DNA from 4 places in the Alteromonas sp. MTD1 genome. Region 1 is predicted to be linked to each of the others. Evidence: predicted binding sites of a transcription regulator. Region 1 holds the regulator's gene; each other region holds the start of a gene.
What was found. The regulator LexA, encoded in region 1, represses DNA repair genes until DNA is damaged. The targets are predictions, from matches to a motif close to TACTGTATNNNNATACAGTA.
Positions count from the first base shown of each region.

Region 1 (5,346 bases):
CCGCAGCATCAAAGAAACTTGTTCCAAAGAACTTATCGGTAAGTACCATGGTAACAGCGCCTGCTAATACCGGCATTACCGCGATAAGTAGGAAGGCAGTGATTAACCATGTCCATACAAACAGCGGCATTTTCATCCATGTCATGCCCGGCGCGCGCATGTTGAAGATGGTAACAATAACGTTTATCGCACCCATGATGGATGAGATACCCATGATGTGCACCGAGAACACAAACAGTGCGGTTGAATCGCCACTGTAGGTTGTTGAAAGCGGCGCATAGAATGTCCAGCCAAACGCAGGACCACCACCTTCCATAAACAGTGAACTAAGTAATATTAAAAATGCCCCAGGTAATATCCAAAAGCTCCAGTTGTTCATGCGCGGCAAGGCCATATCTGGCGCACCAATCATCATAGGCACTAACCAGTTTGCTAAGCCAGTAAACGCTGGCATAACCGCACCAAACACCATGATTAAACCGTGTACCGTAGTCATTTGGTTAAAGAAGTTAGGCTCGACAATTTGTAGGCCAGGCTGGAATAACTCGGCGCGAATAACCATGGCCATGGCACCGCCCACTAAGAACATAATAAAGGCGAACCATAAGTACAGCGTGCCTATGTCTTTATGGTTTGTGGTAAATAACCATCGGGTAATACCTTTTGGAATATGATCATGATGATCATGTTCGTCGTGATGCACAGATGAATCTGGCGAAATAACGTCAGTTGCTTTACTCATAACTCGCTCCTAGTTACCCATTGCCACGTCGTTGACATCTTTCGCCTGCACCATGTCACCCGTGTTGTTACCCCACGCATTGCGCTCATAAGTCACAACCGCTGCAATCTCTTTAAGGCTTAGCATTTTGTTAAAGGCCTGCATTGCGGTGCCTGACTTTCCATGAAGCACAATTTCAATATGACCTTTTTGATCTTCAAGGGCCATTTTGCTGCCTTTAAGCGCTGGAAATACACCTGGTAGCCCTTCGCCGTTTGGCATATGGCACGCTGCACATGTTGTGTTGTACACGCGTTCGCCTTCCTTCATTAACTCATCCATCGACATGTTCATCGACAGTAGGCGCTGCTCTTCCTCTTTTGCTTGGCGAACAATGTCTTCTTGTTCCCCCATCCAAGCTTCGAAAGCGGCGGGCTCTTTGGCGATAACAACAACGGGCATATAGCCGTGATCTTTACCGCAAAGTTCAGCGCACTGACCTCGGTAAATACCTGGCTCATTCACCTTGGCCCATGCCTCGTTAATAAAACCTGGGTTAGCGTCTTTTTTCACTGCGAAATCTGGTACCCACCACGAATGGATAACGTCGTCAGACGTGATAAGAAACCGTACTTTTTTACCGGTAGGAATAACTAAGGGGCGGTCGACTTCAAGCAAGTAGTTATCTGTCTTTTCAAACTTGTTTTCTATCTGCTCGCGCTGGGTGGCCAGTAAAGAATAGTATTCAACGTCACTGTCCATGTACTTGTAATGCCATTTCCATTGCGAACCAGTTACCAAAACCGTCATGTCAGCTTCAGACACGTCTTCCATGGCAATCAGTGTGTTTGCCGCTGGCACAGCCATAAAAATAAGGATAAGGAAAGGCACAACCGTCCATGCAATTTCCACTTTTACGTTTTCATGGAAATTAGCTGGCTTAGCGCCGCGGGATTTTCTATGAAGATACATAGACGCGAACATCACGCCAAATACCACCACAGCTATACCAACGCAAATGAAGAACATCAGCATATGCAAATCGTACACTTGCCCGCTAATGTCAGTTGCTCCGCGCCGTAGGTTCAATGAAGAGACTTCTTCAGCAGCCTGTTGCGCAGAAAGAAAATGAGAAAATAACAAAAAGGGTAATGCCGCAACCCCTTTTGCGATGACGTTCGTTAGTTGTTTCACTCAGCACCTCCGTAATGGTAGAACCATTAACGCCAAATGTTCTTGCGCGCTGTCCCTACCAGATGGTTTGCGAACGGTTGACCCACAACTGCAACTTGTAAAACAAATTTAGAGTCATTGTTATTATTTTGTTAATCCCTGACTAATAATTGCGCGATTATTCACCGCCGTCTAGTCTTTTCTATTAAATTTTTAATGAAGTGTTTAAAATTTAAACATTGGTTTCAATTAGCTATACCGTCTAATAGCAGAAAGAAACACAAATGCTGAAAATAAAGAACCTTGATTCAAACAACCATTTTGAACATAAGATAATTTTCAATTCTAAAGAAAAGTAATCAAATACAATGATTTAAAACGTTACGGATAGGAAATTAAAACGGCGAGACTTATTATAATAACGCTAAAAAGTGAAATTTTTTTTTCAATGTCGCGGTAGAAAAGAGGGCGTATTAAATTTTTTCACTCAGTTGATCCGTTTGGTCAAAAAACAACCTTGCTTCACCATAGTGCAATCATTAACAAAAGTTTAGGTATAAAAAAAGCGGCTAATAGGCCGCTTTGGGTTTAGTTGGATAAAACTCTACATCCAGTCTGCATTTCTAATTACACCTACAGCAATACCTTCGATAGCAAAAGGCTGTGAGGCTAAGTCCACTTTAATTGGAGAAAACTCTTCGTTTTCGGCATGCAGCAGTACTTCTCTACCACGCTTTTCAAGGCGTTTAACCGTTACGTCTTCATCAACACGAGCTACCACGACTTGGCCATTGTGAACGTCTGTAGTGCGATGCACTGCGAGTAAGTCACCATCTAAAATACCAATATCCTTCATACTCATGCCGTTAACACGAAGCAAAAAGTCAGCTTGAGGTTGGAAGAGAGCAGGATCTACCTTGTAATGAGACTCCACGTGTTCTTGCGCAAGAATAGGCTCACCAGCGGCCACTCGGCCAATTAGCGGCAAACCATCTTCTTCTACAGAATCTTCAAGCGGAATATTGAGTTTGATACCTCTAGAGGTGCCCGGCAAAATGTCAATAACACCTTTTCTAGCAAGTGCTTTCAAATGCTCTTCAGCAGCATTAGCAGAACGAAAACCAAGCTGACGGGCAATTTCCGCACGTGTTGGAGGCATTCCCGTTTCTTGCATAGTGGTTTTGATAAGTTCTAAAACTTCGGTTTGTCGAGCTGTTAATGGGCGCATAAAAGACCTGTCTGTTCATACAGTTCCTGTAATTATATACACCTAATACGAAATAACAAGAACTTAGTAACGCTCACCAAAAAAGCCGTTTTCTTAAACGGCTTTTTTGGTGAATGGTGCCCACTCAATTCTGTCTCGCCCATTAGCTTTAGCGTCATACAAGGCTTGGTCAGCTAAAGACAGCAGCGCACTAAAATCCATATTAAAACCGTCATCAACAAAGGTTACGCCTATGCTTACCGTTAGTTGCAGCGTGTCTTTCTTATACAACATTTTTTTAGCGGCTATACGCTTCCGCAGTGAGTCTAACCGCTTCTTCGCTTCACGTTCACATTCACCACGAATTACCATGGCAAACTCCTCTCCGCCGAGACGTGCAACGATGTCTCCATCGTTAATTGCATCGCTGATAATATCAGCGGTTTGCTTAAGCGCACAGTCTCCAGCGTCGTGGCCATAGGTATCGTTTACATTTTTAAAGTGGTCGATATCGATAAGTACAACAAAAATACTGCAATGATCTTTCGCCATGTCCTCACATTGCTCAATGAACGCGCGCCGGTTGAATAGCCCCGTAAGCGGGTCTGTCATGGCTAACTTACGTAGTTTGTCCTCTGCTTCGGCCCGAGCTTGCTCTAGGTCTACGGCGTAGAACAACCCTGCAAGCGCATCTAATAAAGGCTGGAAAAACTCCGCATCTTCGTTGGTGTATGGTGAGAATTTATTCGCAAGTCCAATAACACCCACTACTCTGTCTTTCACTTTTATGGGTAAACCAAGGAACCGACTAATTCTGGGGTGACCTTGTGGCGTTCCTTTAGAAGCAGGATGTGCTCCAGCGGTATTACTAATAACCACCTCGCCCGACGTAATGGCTTGCCCAAATAAGTTGTCAAACGACGAAAAATATAAATTACGCTTTTTATATTCAGCATATTGGGTGAAGCTTTTACTGTCCCATACAATTTCAGAAATTGCATGTATAAAGAGTTTGGGCTGCGTTTCCACGTCTCGCATCTGGCCAATAAAGGCAATTTGGCTGTCTGATATGTCAATTAGCTCTGATAAGACTGACTGGCATGCGGTAGTAAGGTCGTTACTTTGCAAATAAGAGGCACGGGTTTTATTTATAAACTGCAGTAACTGGGTTTTCTTTCTCTCGTGAAGGTCATTCTCCATTCGCTGAGTTATATCACGGTGAATACCCGCAACACGCACAGGGTTGCCGCCTTCGTCTACTTCAACAATCTTGCCGTAAGTTTCAACCCACACCCACTTCCCACTGGTATGCTGCATTCTAAACGTGGTGTTAAATACTTTTGCTTCACCGCTCAAATGCTCATTTAATTTTCTTTCTACATTAATAAAATCGGCAGGATGAATAAGCTGCTTAAAAAAACGAGAGCTTGTATCGTAGTACTCGTATTCTAAACCAACAATATCGCACCACCGTTTGTTCACTTGGTTGACATCTGCCTGTAAGTTCCAGTCCCACGTACCCAACTCAGATGCTTCAAGAAGCAAGCGCATGCGTGAGTTGGTTTTATTCAATTTATCTTCAACAAACTTCTGATCGCTGGTATCAAACAAAAATGCCTGTACCGACAGCAGCGTTCCATCTTCACGAAAACTTGCTGTTGAGATCATGCTTACCCAGATGGTGCGAGTAGGTGAAATAATTTGCAAACGACAGGTGTGCGTTTCTACGCCCTCAAGATGTGCCTGCATAGTAAACGTAAAATCCTGCTCTGCCGCGTTAGATAAAATATCGTTTAGTTGAACAGCGCCGCTTAACAGGTCTTGCGGTGCTACGCCCAACACGTATTCGCAATTTTGCGATATATGTATCAAGTTAAGTGAGGTATCAAAACGCCATGTAGCAAGTACAATGGGTGATTTATCAATAAGGCCGTGCTCTCGCTTTAGAATCTCATGTTCATTGGATAACGTAATGTGCTGACTTACAAGCGTTGCTATGCGCTCTAGCGCCTTGACATGTTTTGCGTCTATTTCTCGAGGTTTTGTATCGATAAGGCACAGCGCACCAACGGCCTCACCATTTACAACAAGCGGTGTACCTGCATAAAAACAAATATTGGGAGCGCCGGTAACAAGCGGGCTATCTTTAAATCTCGGGTCTTGTGTGGCGTCGCTAACCACAAGCTGGTCTCGCGTTTTAACAACGATGCTGCAAAGCGTGTGTTCACGGCAAACACTGGTAGTG
Region 1 covers NZ_BTGG01000002.1:285,639-290,984, forward strand. Annotated here, with positions in the region: gene ctaD (cytochrome c oxidase subunit I) at 1-742, opposite strand, end outside; gene coxB (cytochrome c oxidase subunit II) at 752-1,915, opposite strand; gene lexA (transcriptional repressor LexA) at 2,499-3,122, opposite strand; gene ACGHAV_RS03960 (diguanylate cyclase) at 3,216-5,346, opposite strand, start outside.

Region 2 (5,346 bases), on a different contig from region 1:
GCTCATAGCCGTCAATGCACTACCAATAAGGAGTTTTTTTATCATTGTGGTTCACCATTATATGTTTTAGATAACATAATAACGCAGCAGCTGGTGCTGTGGCTATTGTGTAGCGTAACGTTCAACACATGTTTCATGCCATTGCCCGTATTTTAGTGTCATTGTAAAATCCTAATTCCTATTACCACGTATGAAATGAGGCTATTAAGCCATCGTTTCCTATCATTATTAGTAAGAGTTAAGAGCAGCACATGTCACAAGACGACACCCTTTACAGAGTGCAATTTATTAGCAACGGCGAACGTTACGAACTGTATGTAAAAACCTTAATTCAAGGTGCATTGTTCGGCTTTGTTGAAATTGGCGAATTTGTATGGGACACCCACACTAGCGTAGTTGTAGATCCTAGCCATGAAAGGCTTAAATCTGAATTTTCAGACGTAACAAAAACTTACGTTCCAATGCACAATATTTTGCGCATTGACACAGTAAAGAAAAAAGGTTCTGCCAAAATTACTAAATTAGAAAATAAATCTGATAAAGTAGCTACATTCCCTAGTCCAATATATACACCAACGAAAGAGTAACCACCGATTTCCGGTAAAGGTTACCGGAGGACACTATGTATCGCTACGTTTTAGCAGCACTACTATTTATCGGCAGCGTTGGCCTATCTGCAAAGCCATATAATGATGAAAGCTTGTATCAGCTTCTAGATGATATTTGGCAGTACGAGCTTTCGGTGTCCCCTCTTCTTGCGTCACGACAGGGTCATAACGAATCGGTCCATTTACTTCCAGATATTTCGCCAGAGGGGCTCGCAAAGCAAAACACGCAGTGGCGCAGCTTTCAGAAAGCCCTTTCTAACTACAACGAAGAGAATTTGTCGACCCAGGCGTACATTGCTTTGTTAATGCAGCAGTATCGTTTAGCTAACTATGTCGATGAGTACACGTACCGCGCTTACCTAGTGCCAATTAATTCCGAATATGGTTTTCATGGCGCAATGGCTTCACTGCCGAATATGTCTACATTTAAACAAGTAGAAGACTACGACGCTTATATTAGTCGCCTAGATGCATTAACACCTTACTTTAATCAGCAGATAGCGTATATGCAGCAAGCGCTAGAAGAAGGCTATACACAACCCAAAGTCGTTATGCAGGGCTTCGAAGAATCGATTGCGGCTTATATTGTTGATGATGCTACCGAAAGCGGTTTTTATGCACCGTTTAAACGCTTTCCCGACTACTTCACTGAAGCAGAAATACAGCGATTAACACAGCAAGGTGTAAGCGCTATTGAAAACAGCGTGCTTCCTGCCTACCAGCGGTTTTATGATTTTATGGTAAAGCAGTACATTCCCAATGCGCGAAGCGATATAGCAGCAAACAATTGGCCAAATGGTGTGGCGTATTATGCTAATAGAGCCAAGCACTACACCACCACAGATATGACACCACAGGAAATACATCAGCTTGGTGTGTCTGAAGTAAAACGCATACGAAACGAAATGCAGCGCATTGTGGATGAACTTCAGTTTGATGGCGATATTAACGATTTCATCGCCTTTTTACGTGAAGACCCACAGTTTTACGCAACCAGTGCAGAAGAACTGCTAAAAGAGGCATCGTTTATCGCCAAAAAGATGGATGCAAAGCTGCCAGCACTGTTTGAATACCTTCCTAGAACACCTTATGGCGTTGCTCCAGTACCCGACAGTATTGCGCCAAAGTACACCACAGGCCGCTACATTCACCCAAGTCGTGACGACCAGCCTGGATATTACTGGGTAAATACATACGCGCTTGATAAGCGCCCTTTGTATGCTCTACCTGCATTAACATTGCACGAGGCCGTACCGGGTCATCACCTGCAAATTTCACTTGCCGCGGAGCTTGAAGGTTTACCAATGGTTCGCCGCAACACTTATATTTCAGCGTTCGGTGAAGGATGGGGTCTGTATTCTGAATTTTTAGGTATTGAAGCTGGCATTTACGAAGATCCTTACGACGACTTTGGTCGCCTAAGTTATGAAATGTGGCGAGCATGCCGTCTAGTCGTGGATACTGGTATGCACACCATGGGTTGGAGCCGTCAGCAGGCTGTTGACTATATGATGGAAAACACGGCGCTTTCTGAACACAACGTAAATACCGAAATTGACCGCTATATTTCATGGCCCGCACAAGCGCTATCTTACAAAATAGGCGAAATAAAAATTAAGGCGTTACGCGCCAAGGCTGAAGAAGCATTAGGCGAACAATTTGACGTGCGCAAGTTTCACCGTGCGGTATTAGAAAACGGCTCGGTACCACTCTTTATATTAGAGCAGCATATTAATAAATTTATAGAAGAACAAAAGGCTCAATAAGCATGGCTGTCGCATTCAGTGTTATTGGAATACTTATTTTAGCGTTAATTTATTTTGTGCTACGCGCACAGAACTTACAAAAAGAACTAGCGCTTTCACGTCATACTAACAAGCAAACCAACAGCAAGATTAATTACGCCTATCACAACTTGGTAATGGTGACAGACGCACTGGAAAAGAGCTTATCTTCACGTATTGAAAGTGCCTACAAAAGCCGTCTTATTAATCAAGAGCAGTACAACGCACTTAGCCCTCTGATGCGCAATTTTTCAACCATAGTAATGACATGTTGTGAAAAAGGCGACTCGCTGGAAGAGTCTTTAAATAAAGTACTAGCAAATGAAGATATTACCCTAGAGGTAATAAAAGAAGTTGTTAAAGCGCTACCTGGTAACATTCGTATGGCGTGGTCAAAAAACACAGCCGACGGTTTTATTGCTTTTTGTCAGGCAGTAACCGCATCGGTAACGGGTACCACTAAATCGAGCAAGGTAGAGCAGCCAGAGTCACAAGAGAAAAATAACGCTTAACTTGTCTTGTAAATTTACCTCATAGCTTTACCTCATAACTTTACTTTTTTATAAGCCCCGCTTTTTAGCGTGGCTTTTTTCTTTCTACTAAATTTAATCTTGTACCTTCTTAAGCTTTTCATAAAGTTAAAGCCAAATTGCCACTCTCTTGTCTTACTTAGCAGGGTTTTATCTTGAAAAGGAATATTGGCTCACTATAATACTGTATAAAAATACAGTTTATTTTGAATGCCATGACTGAAATATTATCAACATTAAGTAAGCACCCGCATATCTGGCGGGCGCGAGAGAAGAAAAACAGTGAAGCCAAATTTTCACTCGGCTTTGCTCGCCTTGATAGCGCACTTAATGGCGGAGTAGCTTCGTCGGGGTTAGTGCGTATTTCGTCATTAACAGGTGTTGGCGAGTTGTCTTTGTTTAAGCACGTATTGTGTAAGCATCGCACGCACAAAATGGTGGTGTTTATTAACCCACCAGGACAATTACAAGCGCCATGGTTAGCAAACTTAGGCTTAGATTTACAACAAGTGCTTGTTGTGAATACACCTGCCGATCAGGAATCACTGTGGGCAGCAGAGCAATGCTTGAAAAGTACAGCTTGTCACTGCGTAATATTGTGGAGTAACCGTGTTTGTACAAAAGCGGCCAGACGTTTACAAGTTGCCGCAACGCACAATGATGCGTTGTGTTTACTGTATACATTACCGCAATGCGCCAATGTAAATCATGAGCATGGCAGTATGTCCCATGCATTGCCCATTACACTCGAACTATCTTTGCAGGCACAGGCATCTACAGTAACAGCTGATGTACGTAAGCAGCGGCACGGATGGCCAACAAGTAACATAACAATTTCCCACAACTGGACCCCCGACAATCATGCGATTAAATGGGCTATGGAGCATAACAAGTTGGCGGGTCATGCATTACATTCTGTGAACTAGCTATGCTGTGGGCCTACCTTTATTACTATCAGTTAACGCTCGATCAGCATCAGCAAGCTATTACTCAACAGCTAGGTTCATCTGCTGATAAACCCGTTATTGTGTACTGTGAAAAAAATAATGGCATCAAACAGCTAAATGACGATGCTAGGAAAGCAGGCATAGAGGTAGGTCATGGACTAGCGCAAGCGGCAGCATTGTGCCCTAACGTAAATATTATTCCATTCAATGAGAGCACTGAAAGCGATCTATTAATACAGTTAGCGCATCGGCTGTATCCGCTGGCATCAGATATCGTACTAGATAGCCATAACGGTATGGCCATTAGGCTCGATAACTTAACGCACTATTACGGTGGTCATGCTGCGCTATGGAAAACATTAACGCGTGAATTAATGCATGCAAATACGTCTTATCAGTTTGCAACAGCGTGGTCGGTTGAAGCAGCAAAAGTACTAGCGACACATGGCGTTAATACATACTTCGAGCATCATGACGATATTAAGCGCGCGCTTGAAAGTTGCCACTTATCTAAAACGGCACTTGCTCCTAAAGTTATTGAAGCACTCGCAAGAGTAGGCATTACAAAAGTACACGACCTGCTGGCTATGCCAGTGCATGAATTAGGTCGTCGATTCGATAACAATACCATTACTTACTTAACGGCACTGCGCGGTGAAATCTTCCCAAAAGCATCGCTATTTAGACCACAAACCCATTTCGACAACTTTATACAGCTGCCTTTTGATATAGAAAATACACAGCATTTACACCCTTTTATTACTCAGCAGCTAGAACGCCTTTCACATTATCTACGCGCAAGAAATCTATATACCTCGGCGCTTACTTTCAGTATTCACTTTCGTGAAGCGCCCGTAATGGATATTGCCATACAAGCCGCAATGCCCCAAGCGTCTGCCCAAAGCTGGCTAACACTACTAACATTGAAAATAGAAAACGCAGTGCTGCCAGAGCCCGCCGTAGGACTTACCTTAAGCTGCAAATCATTTGAAGACATCGACAGTGATAACGGCGACTTTTTTAATCATCGCTTCAACGAGGTAGCACAAAAGCAACTTATTGGACGACTCAACGCAAAGCTAGGCGATAATAGTACCTATCAACCTGCTGCCGCAGACAGCCATCAATTTGATGGCATGACGGTGACACAACGCAATACGGCTAACCAACCTTATCAAAGCGATATAGTACCTACTTTTACTTTCACCCCACCAAAGCCTTTAACGCAGGCCACACAGGTTTGCTTTGGGCCCGTTAGGCTTAACAGCGAATGGTGGCACAATACCGACCACAAACGAGACTACTTTATTGCACAAACATCGCAGGGAGTACGCATGCTAATTTTTAAAGATGAAAATGCTGAATGGTGGGCGCAAGGTGTTTTTTGCTAACGCTACGTAAGTTATGAGAGCTGCAAATGCAATACAGTGAGCTTTTTTGTCAAAGCCATTACAGTTTTTTATGCGGTGCTTCATCA
Region 2 covers NZ_BTGG01000006.1:3,099-8,444, reverse strand. Annotated here, with positions in the region: gene ACGHAV_RS09095 (M28 family metallopeptidase) at 1-45, opposite strand, end outside; gene ACGHAV_RS09090 (DUF1820 family protein) at 252-587, shown strand; gene ACGHAV_RS09085 (DUF885 domain-containing protein) at 623-2,374, shown strand; gene ACGHAV_RS09080 (hypothetical protein) at 2,377-2,904, shown strand; gene ACGHAV_RS09075 (recombinase RecA) at 3,138-3,848, shown strand; gene ACGHAV_RS09070 (Y-family DNA polymerase) at 3,851-5,260, shown strand; gene ACGHAV_RS09065 (error-prone DNA polymerase) at 5,287-5,346, shown strand, end outside.
Region 2: ACGHAV_RS09075 (recombinase RecA) is a predicted target of LexA. The motif match lies at 3,105-3,124, and genes of this name have one in related genera.

Region 3 (5,346 bases), on a different contig from region 1:
TGTTGAATCAGGCCGTTGATGAATGCTTCAACTGCTTCTACGATGCAAGAAGCAATTTCGCTATTGAAGAAAACATTCTTCAAACGCTTGCAAAAGTAAGTGCCCACATACCCCTAGTTGCCATCACAAATGGCAATGTAGACACTAAAAAGATTGGAATAGATGATTTCTTTCAAGCAAGCTTACACGCAAGTTTACAACGACCAATGAAGCCAGCGCCCGATATGTTTAACGAAGCCGCCAATTTGCTAGATATTGCGCCAATGCACATATTGCATGTGGGCGATAATATCATTAAAGACGTGTACGGAGCACTAAATGCTGGATATCAAACCGCATGGTTTGCGTGTAACAGACCCATGAATTTAAACAGTGAACCCGCGCGATTGTTACCACATGTGCAGCTTGATTCACTGACCGAACTTACTCTTTTTATCAACTAGCCACCAGAATTTATCGACCAATAGTCTGGCTTGAAGATAGTGAGAGTTACCGCGCGTATACTGCGCTTAAAGGATCAGTAAATGCTATCCCTTTAGGGTTTACACTTCGGAGTTGTCTTCTAACACATTTTGAAGCATCGACTCGCATGGGCTTTGGCAAATGGGTCGGCCTACAACCTTCGCTGGTACCCCGACAACCGTCACGTGGGCTGGCACATTATCTAATACTACACTTCCGGCACCTACTTTTGAGCCTTCGCCAATCTCTATGTTACCCAGTATCTTCGCACCCGCACCTATTAACACGCCCTGCCTAATTTTAGGATGGCGGTCGCCAGACTCATTACCGGTACCACCTAGCGTAACACTTTGTAGAATAGATACATTATCTTCGATCACTGCAGTCTCGCCCACCACAATGCCCGTAGCATGGTCAAACATAACGCCACTGCCGATTCGAGCAGCAGGGTGAATGTCTACGCCAAAACTTGCTGAATTGCGGCTTTGTAGGAAAAGCGCCAGTTGATGGCGGCCATGTACCCACAAATAGTGCGCCATACGATGCACTTGAACCGCGTGAAACCCTTTGAAATGAAGTAGCGGTGTAAGGAAGTCATTTACCGCGGCGTCACGGGCTTTAATGGCTAAAATATCGGCCATAGCCGCTTCGCTTATGCCCGGCTCTAGCAAGTATGCTTCATCGAACACTTCACGAATAGCCAATGCAGGCATAACGTCGTCTGCCATTTTGTTAGACAGTATAAAACTCAGCGACGACTCAAAGTTATGATGAGCAAGCACACTCGCGTGGACGTAGCTTGAAAGCAAAGGCTCGTTGTCTGCTACAACTTGCGCTTCTTGTTTCAACGTTGACCAAAAATCAATGGGCATAGCTTGTGCGGTCATGGGCATGTTCCAAAGTAAGTGTACTTAAGTTTGTCTTTTACTATTTAGTGCTTGATTTAGTGCATGTGCAGCTAGCTTCTTGTCGATTTTAATCCGTATCACTAGCCAGCAAGCATACGCTAAAGTGTACCTGAGAATAGTAAGCGGCAATACCGAAGTTGTACCTTTCGAGCTGATAATTCGATCAACTTATCGAATTGTTTCGTTATTACTTATTTCAATTTACGCGTTCTACCTAAGCGCTATGCCCGCACGGTCAAACCATGTATCAAAGACAGGCAATTGAAAACTGGACTGTATAAATTAACAGGCAGCTGGCATAATACTGGCCTCGCCGAAAAGCGTACATGCTGTAATGAAATTCAATATATAGGTGCCACACTATGGATGTATCTCGACTGCTAGACGAGCTAAACGATAAACAACGTGAAGCGGTAGCAGCGCCACTGCAAAACGCACTTGTTTTAGCCGGTGCAGGCAGCGGTAAAACCCGTGTTCTTGTTCATCGCATAGCGTGGCTAATGGAAGTAGAAAATATTGCACCATTTTCTATTTTAGCGGTAACGTTCACCAACAAGGCCGCAAAAGAAATGCGTGGCCGAATTGAATCATTGATGGGTCGCAGCCTTCACAATATGTGGATAGGTACTTTCCACGGTTTAGCACACCGTTTATTGCGTGCCCATCACGCCGAAGCTAACTTACCCGAAAACTTCCAAATTATTGATTCAGACGACCAATACCGCTTAATTCGCCGTATTTTAAAAGCCATGAATTTGGATGAAAAACATTGGGCGCCGCGACAAATCCAGTGGTATATCAACGGCAATAAAGACGAAGGGTTACGCCCTCAACACATTGAAACCCACGGCGATCATATTCAAAAAACCATGCGTGAAGTATATGCGGCCTATCAAGATGCTTGCGACCGCTCAGGTCTGGTAGACTTTGCCGAACTGTTACTTCGCGCTCATGAATTATGGGCGAAAAACCCAGAGGTACTTGCGCACTATCAACGCCGTTTCCGTGCAGTACTGGTGGACGAATTCCAAGACACCAACAACATTCAATACGCTTGGCTTCGCATGTTATGTAGCGGTGGCGACAACAACATTATGATTGTGGGTGACGACGATCAGTCTATTTACGGCTGGCGCGGTGCTAACGTAGACAACATTCAGCACTTTCTTAAAGACTTTAATGACCCTGCTACTATTCGCCTTGAACAAAACTACCGCTCGACAGGCAATATTCTTAAAGCCGCGAATACCGTTATCGACAATAACACTGGGCGTTTAGGCAAAGAGCTGTGGACCGAAGACGCACAGGGTGAGCTTATTTCAGTTTACGCAGGCTTTAATGAGCTTGATGAAGCGCGTTTTATTGTGTCTAAAATTAAAGATTGGCTGAATCAAGGCAATGCGTTAAGCGATACTGCTATCTTGTATCGTAACAACGCCCAGTCTCGAGTGCTGGAAGAAGCGCTGCTGCACGAAGGTTTAGCCTACCGTATTTATGGCGGCTTACGCTTCTTCGAGCGCCAAGAAATTAAAGACGCACTGGGCTATATGCGCATGGTTAGCCACCCACACGACGATGCCGCTTTTGAACGTGTTGTAAATACGCCTAGTAGAGGCATTGGTGAGAAAACCCTTTCTCAAGTGCGAGACACTGCACGTATGCACAACTGCTCTATGTGGCAGGCGTGTCAGCTGCTTATCAACGAAGGTGGGTTTAAGGGCCGTGCATTAAATGCAATGCAAAGCTTTGTGTTACTTATCACCGAACTAGAACAAGCAACCCTTGATGAACCTCTTGATCAGCAGGCAGATAAAGCCATTCGCCAGTCTGGCTTATACGCTATGTATCAGGCAGAGCGCGGTGAGAAGGCACAGGCGCGTCTAGAAAACTTAGAAGAACTGGTTACTGCATGTAAAACCTTTATCGTGCCTGAAGAAGCCGAAGAAATGACACCGCTTGCTGCGTTTTTGGCACACGCATCGTTGGAAGCTGGCGAGCAACAGGCCGACACTGACCAAGACGCTGTGCAAATGATGACTATTCACACCGCAAAAGGGCTCGAGTTCCCACTGGTGTTTTTAGCCGGTGTTGAAGAAGGCATGTTTCCAAGCCAAATGACCAACGATGAGCCAGGCAGAATGGAAGAAGAGCGCCGCCTTTGCTATGTTGGTATGACGCGTGCCATGCAAAAATTGTATATAACGTATGCAGAAAGTCGTAGATTGTACGGTCAAGATAAGTATCATACGGCATCGCGTTTTATTCGTGAGATGCCTGCGGATTGCGTTGAAGAAGTACGTTTAAAATCAACCATCTCACGCCCTGTTCATAACCGATTTAGCCAAGCAACATCGCACGCAAGCTTTGAAGAGACTGGATTTCAATTAGGCGAGCGCGTTGTACATCGCAAGTTCGGTGAAGGCATAGTTCTGAATTATGAAGGCAGCGGTGAACACGGACGTGTTCAAGTAAATTTTGATGAGTTCGGCAGTAAATGGCTAGTCCTTGCCTACGCTAAGCTGGAAAAAGCGTAAAACATAACGGCAGGGTAGCCCAAACCTAAGTTGGAATGTATGCAGCAACACGTGCTGATCATCGAAAATGGTGAAGGCAACCTTGAACTTATAGCAAAGCTGGTGCGTCGCGCCGGCTTAACACCTGTGGGCGCAACGTCGCTTACCGAAGGAAAGGCACGCTTTTCTCAAAATGTGCCTGAAACCTTTTTGTGCGCCATTGTTGCCTATTCGCTTCCTGATGCCCCTCACGGTCAAGCTATCGACTTTACTGCCAGTGCTTATATTCCTACCATCGCCACCACAGAAAACCTCGACAATGCCACCCGAGATAAAGTGCTAGAGCGTGATGTGGTTGATTATGTACCCAAAGAAAACTCACAAAACTATGACTACCTAAGCCGTCTTATTAGTCGTTTAGAAAAGAATAAATCGACAGGCGTTTTAGTAGTGAGCACCAATCGTGTGCTGCGCTCGCGTACCATTTCATTACTTCAACGACACAACTTTGTTGCTTTTGAATCACTTACTGCTAACGACGCTATGCAGCAGCTATCGGGGCATCAGAACATTCGTTTGGTGATTACCGATAACACGTTGCCCGATATGACAGGTACCAAGTTTGTTGCGTTTTTGCGTAAGTCTTTTTCAAAAGAGCAACTGGCCATTATGGGCGTAGCAGGTGGACAAGGTATGTTGATGTCTGCCCATTTCATCAAAAGTGGTGCTAACGACTTTTTACGCATTCCTTACTGCCATGAAGAATTTCTTTGCCGTGTTATGCAAAACGTTGAATATATTGAAAGCGTTGAAGAAATAAGACGCGTAGCTAATACCGACTATTTAACTGGGTTACCTAACCGTCGCCATTTCTTTTACACGGTTACCGTTCAGCACCAGTCCTTATCTGAAGATCATGCTCTCGCGCTAATCGATTTGGATTTTTTCAAATCGATAAACGACACCCACGGCCACGATGCGGGTGATATTGTGTTAAAAGCAATGGCAGCTCTTATCGAGTTTTATTTTCCCGACGAAATAATTTCGCGGTTTGGCGGCGAAGAGTTTTGTATCTATATGCCAAACACGCCTCTTGATGAAGCGTGTGAACGACTGGATGATTTTAGAAAAGTAGTTGAAGCCGAAGTTATCAAGCTACCAACAACCGACATAAAAGTAACGTGCAGTATTGGCGTGTGTGGCGCGCGCACTCAGCGTGTAGACAAACTGCTTAGCAGTGCAGACAAACAGCTATATGCGGCAAAAAATAACGGCCGAAACCAAGTAATGTGCGAACAGCCCGACACATCTAGTATCGAGCAAGCATCTTTACTTTAACTACGCTTACGCAGCAGCGCGCTTTAATTTACGCTGCTGACGGTAATTCACCAGGGAATCTGCGCTGAATAGCAGCAAAGCACACCATACAAAACCGAACGTTACCAAACGCGACTCCTCAAGTG
Region 3 covers NZ_BTGG01000006.1:144,863-150,208, reverse strand. Annotated here, with positions in the region: gene ACGHAV_RS09720 (HAD-IA family hydrolase) at 1-443, shown strand, start outside; gene cysE (serine O-acetyltransferase) at 543-1,349, opposite strand; gene uvrD (DNA helicase II) at 1,733-3,904, shown strand; gene ACGHAV_RS09705 (diguanylate cyclase) at 3,944-5,221, shown strand; gene rarD (EamA family transporter RarD) at 5,228-5,346, opposite strand, start outside.
Region 3: uvrD (DNA helicase II) is a predicted target of LexA. The motif match lies at 1,642-1,661, and genes of this name have one in related genera.

Region 4 (5,346 bases), 190 kb from region 1:
GTGATGCGGCACGCCACGAGGTTTGAATGTTGATATTCGGACGTTCGATATCGGGAAACAACTGAACAGGTAAGTTAAACAAGCTATAAAGCCCAAGAAACACTAATAAAGCGATCCCTATGCCTACGCCAGTTGCGTTTTTAATTGCGAGCTTTGTAATGTCCATCTCGATGCACTTATGCTTTTTATTGTCCGGTTCACTATAGGTCGCACAAGTGACAGAAAAAGTTTAAAGCCGCGACAATAAGATTTTTAGCGACTATTAACATTTATTTAATATTTGGCCCAAGAACCGCTATTTATCGCAGATAATTGAACGGATAAAACAGGTTATTTATCGGAACGTGACACAAATAATTACAAGTACAGAGGCAAGGTTTTTTGAATAGATTTGTGAGTAGACAGTGTTGAAGCTATCTTCAGGCACAAAAAAAGCCGCTCAAAAGAGCGGCTTTTTTCAAATACGTCAGCGCTTACGCTTCAGCAATGATGATCACTTTGATTGAAGTGATAACGTCAGAGTGAAGTTGTAAGTCGATGTCATACTCACCAGTTTCACGAAGTGTACCAGTAGGTAGTTTAACTTCTGCTTTAGCAACTTCAACGCCAGCTGCAGTAATTGCATCAGCGATGTCACGTGTGCCAACAGAGCCAAATAGTTTACCTTCGTCACCAGCAGGAGCTGCGATAGTAACTTCAGCAAGCTCAGCAACTTTCTCAGCGCGTGCATTTGCAGCAGCTAGTTGCTCAGCAATTTTCGCTTCAAGTTCAGCACGACGTGCTTCAAACTTTTCTACGTTGCCTTTAGTTGCAGGAACCGCTTTACCCTGTGGGAAAAGGAAGTTACGAGCGTAACCAGACTTAACAGTCACTTGGTCGCCCAGGCCGCCAAGGTTGGCGATTTTATCTAGTAGGATGATATTCATCTTAGCTAACCCTTATTTTCGCCAAATTACTTGTGTGAATCAGTGTACGGAAGCAACGCAAGGAAACGTGCGCGCTTAATCGCAGAAGACAGCTGACGCTGATATTTTGCGCTTGTACCAGTAATACGGCTAGGGACAATTTTACCGCTCTCAGTGATGTAGTTCTTAAGAGTAGCGATATCTTTGTAATCAATCTCAGTCACACCTTCTGCAGTGAAACGGCAGAACTTACGACGTCTGAAAAAACGAGCCATGGGTGATCTCCTTAAGCGTTGTCTTCAGTGGTTTCAGTTTTCTTTTCCGCGCGGTCTTGGCGAGGAGCAGAATCGTCACGACGCTCACGACGAGGCTCTTCTTTCATCATTGGAGAAGGCTCAGTCACAGCAGTCTTAGTGCGCATAACCATGTTACGTAGGATCACGTCGTTGAAACGGAAAGCATTTTCCAGCTCATCAACAGCTTCTGCAGATGCTTCAGCATTGATTAGTACGTAGTGGGCTTTGTGCAGCTTTTCAATTGGGTAAGCCAGTTGACGACGGCCCCAATCTTCTAAACGATGAATCTGACCACCGTCTTGCTTTAGGATTGTGGTATAACGCTCGATCATACCAGGTACTTGTTCACTCTGATCAGGGTGAACCATAAATACGATTTCGTAATGACGCATTATAGCTCCTTACGGTTGTAGCCTCGACAGTACAGCCGACTGTATGGAGACAAGGAACGAATTGGGATGGCTGTAAGGGCGCGCATTATACGCAGCAGTTGTAAATTGCACAAGCATTAATCACCTTAAAAACATCGCCAATGCCGCACCAGCAAATAAATTTAACAGTGCAATGCGAAATACTGTTTATTTATACAGTATATTGTTGTACAGTTTTTGTGTCTTTAAAAAACAGGGGACCTACCATGGCCATTACTACACAGTACGTTGTAACACACAAAGGGGTAGAAAAATTGGTAACTACCGACAAAAAAGAAGCCGATCAATACGACAAAATGCTAGACGCAGCGGACAACTTGGCCGAGTACATCAATGCTAAAGGCATTAAGCTTGAAGATAATGTAGTAGAGGAACTCACTATTATGTTGTCGAAAAATAAAGACAAAATAAGCAAAATATTTAAAGGCGCAACTGCAGATAGCGTGCTAGAAGACGAAAGCGCGGAAGTGGTTAAGCTTCAAGCCAACGGCTAACACAATGAGCGCCGACTCATGGCTAAAATAGTAAGTTGAAACACACGAAATCCCGCTAGTAGCGCCACAGTGTGTTTCAATTGCCTTCTCTAATCTCACACAGGTTAGAAATCAATTTTCACTAGCGTCAATTCAAACTGTTTCTTCTCAAAATAAAACGTCACTTTTAAATAAGATGCCGCTCCAATTAGTTATTTGATAACATAACGACGTCGATATCAGCAAAGCGCTGATCTTAGTGTTGAGTTGCACACGTTACGGCTAATCGAAAGTCTTATAGTAGACTTTGTTTGGTCTACACGAATGAAAAGCGTGATGAATTTGGTAGGGGCAGACGTGTCGAATAGCAAAACAGATGAAAAAGCGCCAGCGTTAGCGGTAAACATTGATGCACTAACGTTCAGTTACACTAAAGGTAGCCCGCCCATACTTTCTATACCTCAATGGAAAGTGCCTAGTAATCAACATGTATTCTTATCGGGCCCTTCTGGCAGTGGTAAAAGTACCTTACTTAACCTTCTAAGTGGTACGTTAAACCCTACAAGCGGTAATATCACTTTGTTAGACAAGCCTTTCTCTTCGCTATCACCACGTCAACGAGACAAATTTCGTGCACAGCATATCGGTGTGGTATTCCAACAATTCAACCTTATTCCGTATTTATCGGTTGAGCAAAACATTAAAGCAGCGGTGTATTTCGCTAAAAAAGGCGCATCCATTACCGAAATGTACGAACGCATGCTTACACTGATTGATGCGCTTCGTCTTCCAACATCGGTATTAAAACAAAAAGCTGATGCACTGAGCATAGGTCAACAACAGCGAGTTGCTATTGCTAGAGCGCTAGTTAATAACCCCGAGCTATTGATAGTTGACGAACCCACATCAGCATTAGATACCGCGGCAAGAGATAGCTTTATGACTTTGCTTAAGAGCGTTGCAAAAGACAGCACCATGATTTTTGTAAGCCACGACATGGGTATGGCCTCGCACTTCGATACTACATTCAGTATTAGTGACTTGTCGGACACAAACAATTCACAGCCGACGGGAACGTTATTATGTTAGGCAGTATTGCGCTTGAAAGTTTAAAACGTAGACGCAGTACGGCGCTGCTTACGCTTATTAGTATCACCATTAGTATTAGCTTATTAATTTCTGTAGACATTATAAGAACGCAAGTGAAAAGCAGTTTTACCAGAACGGTATCAGGCGTTGATCTAATTGTTGGTGCGCCGAGCGGGCAGCTAAACTTATTGCTTTCTTCAGTGTTCAACATTGGGACGCCAACAAAAGGAATAGAATGGGAAAGCGTAGCCGCGCTAAAAAATAATCGACAAGTAGATTGGATAATTCCACTTTCTCTTGGTGATACCCACCGAGGATTTCGTGTTGTTGGCACGACAAACGCTTTTTTTACGCACTTTAAGTACGGTGATAAGCAAACACTAACCTTTAAAAACGGCGCAATGTTCAATACACCACTTGCTACTGTAGTGGGTGCCGACATTGCCGCAGACCTCGGCTACAAAGTAGGTGATAGCATTATCATTTCCCACGGCTTGGGTAATGTGTCGTTTAATAATCACGATGAACACCCTTTTGTAATTTCAGGCATATTGCAGAAAACAGGGACACCCGTAGACAAAGCCGTATACGTAACATTAGAAGGCCTTGAGAAAGCGCATAGTCCACATCAGGGACATGGCAGTGCCTCTACAGGCATTACCCGCCCAAGCGCAATACAAAACCCCGTATCCGAGCATGAGCATGAGCATGAGCATGAGCATGAGCATGAGCATGAGCATGAGCATGAGCATGAGCATGAGCATGAGCATGAGCATGAGCATGAGCATGAGCATGAGCATGAGCATGAAAATGCTACAGAAAGCTTGGAAGACTACAACGTTAATGCCTTTACTCCGGAACAGGTTTCCGTAGTGATGATCGGGCTTAAAAACCGCGTAACGGCTTTGCAGCTTCAATATCGTATAAACCAAAATAAAACCACGCCGCTAATGGCTATTCTTCCCGGAATGACGCTGGCTGAACTTTGGCAAATTATGGGTAATATAGAGGCACTTCTACTTGGGCTTTCAGCACTTATTGTGGCCTGTGCACTTATTGGCCTATCCACCATGCTGCTAGCGTCTATGCGAGAACGATATCAAGAAATCGCAGTGTTGCGCTCTATTGGCGCAGGTCCAGGTACCTTGCTGCTACTTATTCAATTGGAAGCCATGCTTTTAGCAGTAATAAGCACGGCACTTAGCGTAGGGTTGGTTGTTGCAATAATGGCGCTAATCAAACCATGGTTAAGCAGCGAATACGGAATATTCTTAAGTGGCGCGCTATTGGGTAAAAGCAGCCTTATAATTATTGCTCTGATGCTGTTTGCCACCTATTTAGTATCGCTATTTCCAGCGATAGCGGCCTACAGACGAGGTCTTCACTCTGGGTTATCTGGCAGATAGGAAATAAGAGTGGTGACGATTAGCAAGTGGGTGGAGCTATTCGCCCACCCGCCTATTAGTGCTAAAACGAGTAATTAGCTCGTGTACTTGATTAACAGTTTGGCGTAAATCATCACTAGCGGCTAGCGATGCTTCCGATGAACGCTGAGTTTCAGCCGCGCCATCTGCCACTTCAACAAGCTGTTTGTTGATATGCTCAGCCACCGTACTCTGCTGCTCTACAGCTGACGACATTTCAACAGTAGCGTCTGCAATACCTTTTACAGCGTTGTTTATTTCAAGTAGTGCCCCGCGTGTTTCTTCGACAATAGCGCTGCCGTGCTCCGCTGACGCTAGCCCTTCTGTCGACACGCGTACTGCGCGATCTGAGCGCTCGGCCAGTTCGGTAATGATATTGTGTATTTTGTCCGTAGATTCACGTGTTTTCGATGCTAGTGTGCGCACTTCATCTGCCACCACGGCAAAGCCACGTCCTTGTTCTCCAGCTCTCGCAGCTTCAATGGCGGCGTTAAGCGCCAACAAATTGGTTTGCTCCGCGATGGTAGAAATGATGTTAGCGGCTTCACCGATATCACTGGTTGACTGCGCCAGCTCAGTAACAGTTTCAGAAATAGACTCAACCGCCTTGCGCAGAGAAACAATGGCTTGCATGGCTTCTTCTGCTTTTTGGTTTCCTCTATTTACGTTTTCAGCCGCCGTTTGCGAACTCTTAGCGTTACTTTCAACACGCTCAGCTACCTCTTGAA
Region 4 covers NZ_BTGG01000002.1:94,761-100,106, forward strand. Annotated here, with positions in the region: gene ACGHAV_RS03060 (efflux RND transporter permease subunit) at 1-166, opposite strand, end outside; gene rplI (50S ribosomal protein L9) at 474-926, opposite strand; gene rpsR (30S ribosomal protein S18) at 953-1,180, opposite strand; gene rpsF (30S ribosomal protein S6) at 1,192-1,593, opposite strand; gene ACGHAV_RS03080 (YebG family protein) at 1,839-2,126, shown strand; gene ACGHAV_RS03085 (ABC transporter ATP-binding protein) at 2,442-3,194, shown strand; gene ACGHAV_RS03090 (ABC transporter permease) at 3,188-4,600, shown strand; gene ACGHAV_RS03095 (methyl-accepting chemotaxis protein) at 4,637-5,346, opposite strand, start outside.
Region 4: ACGHAV_RS03080 (YebG family protein) is a predicted target of LexA. The motif match lies at 1,774-1,793, and genes of this name have one in related genera.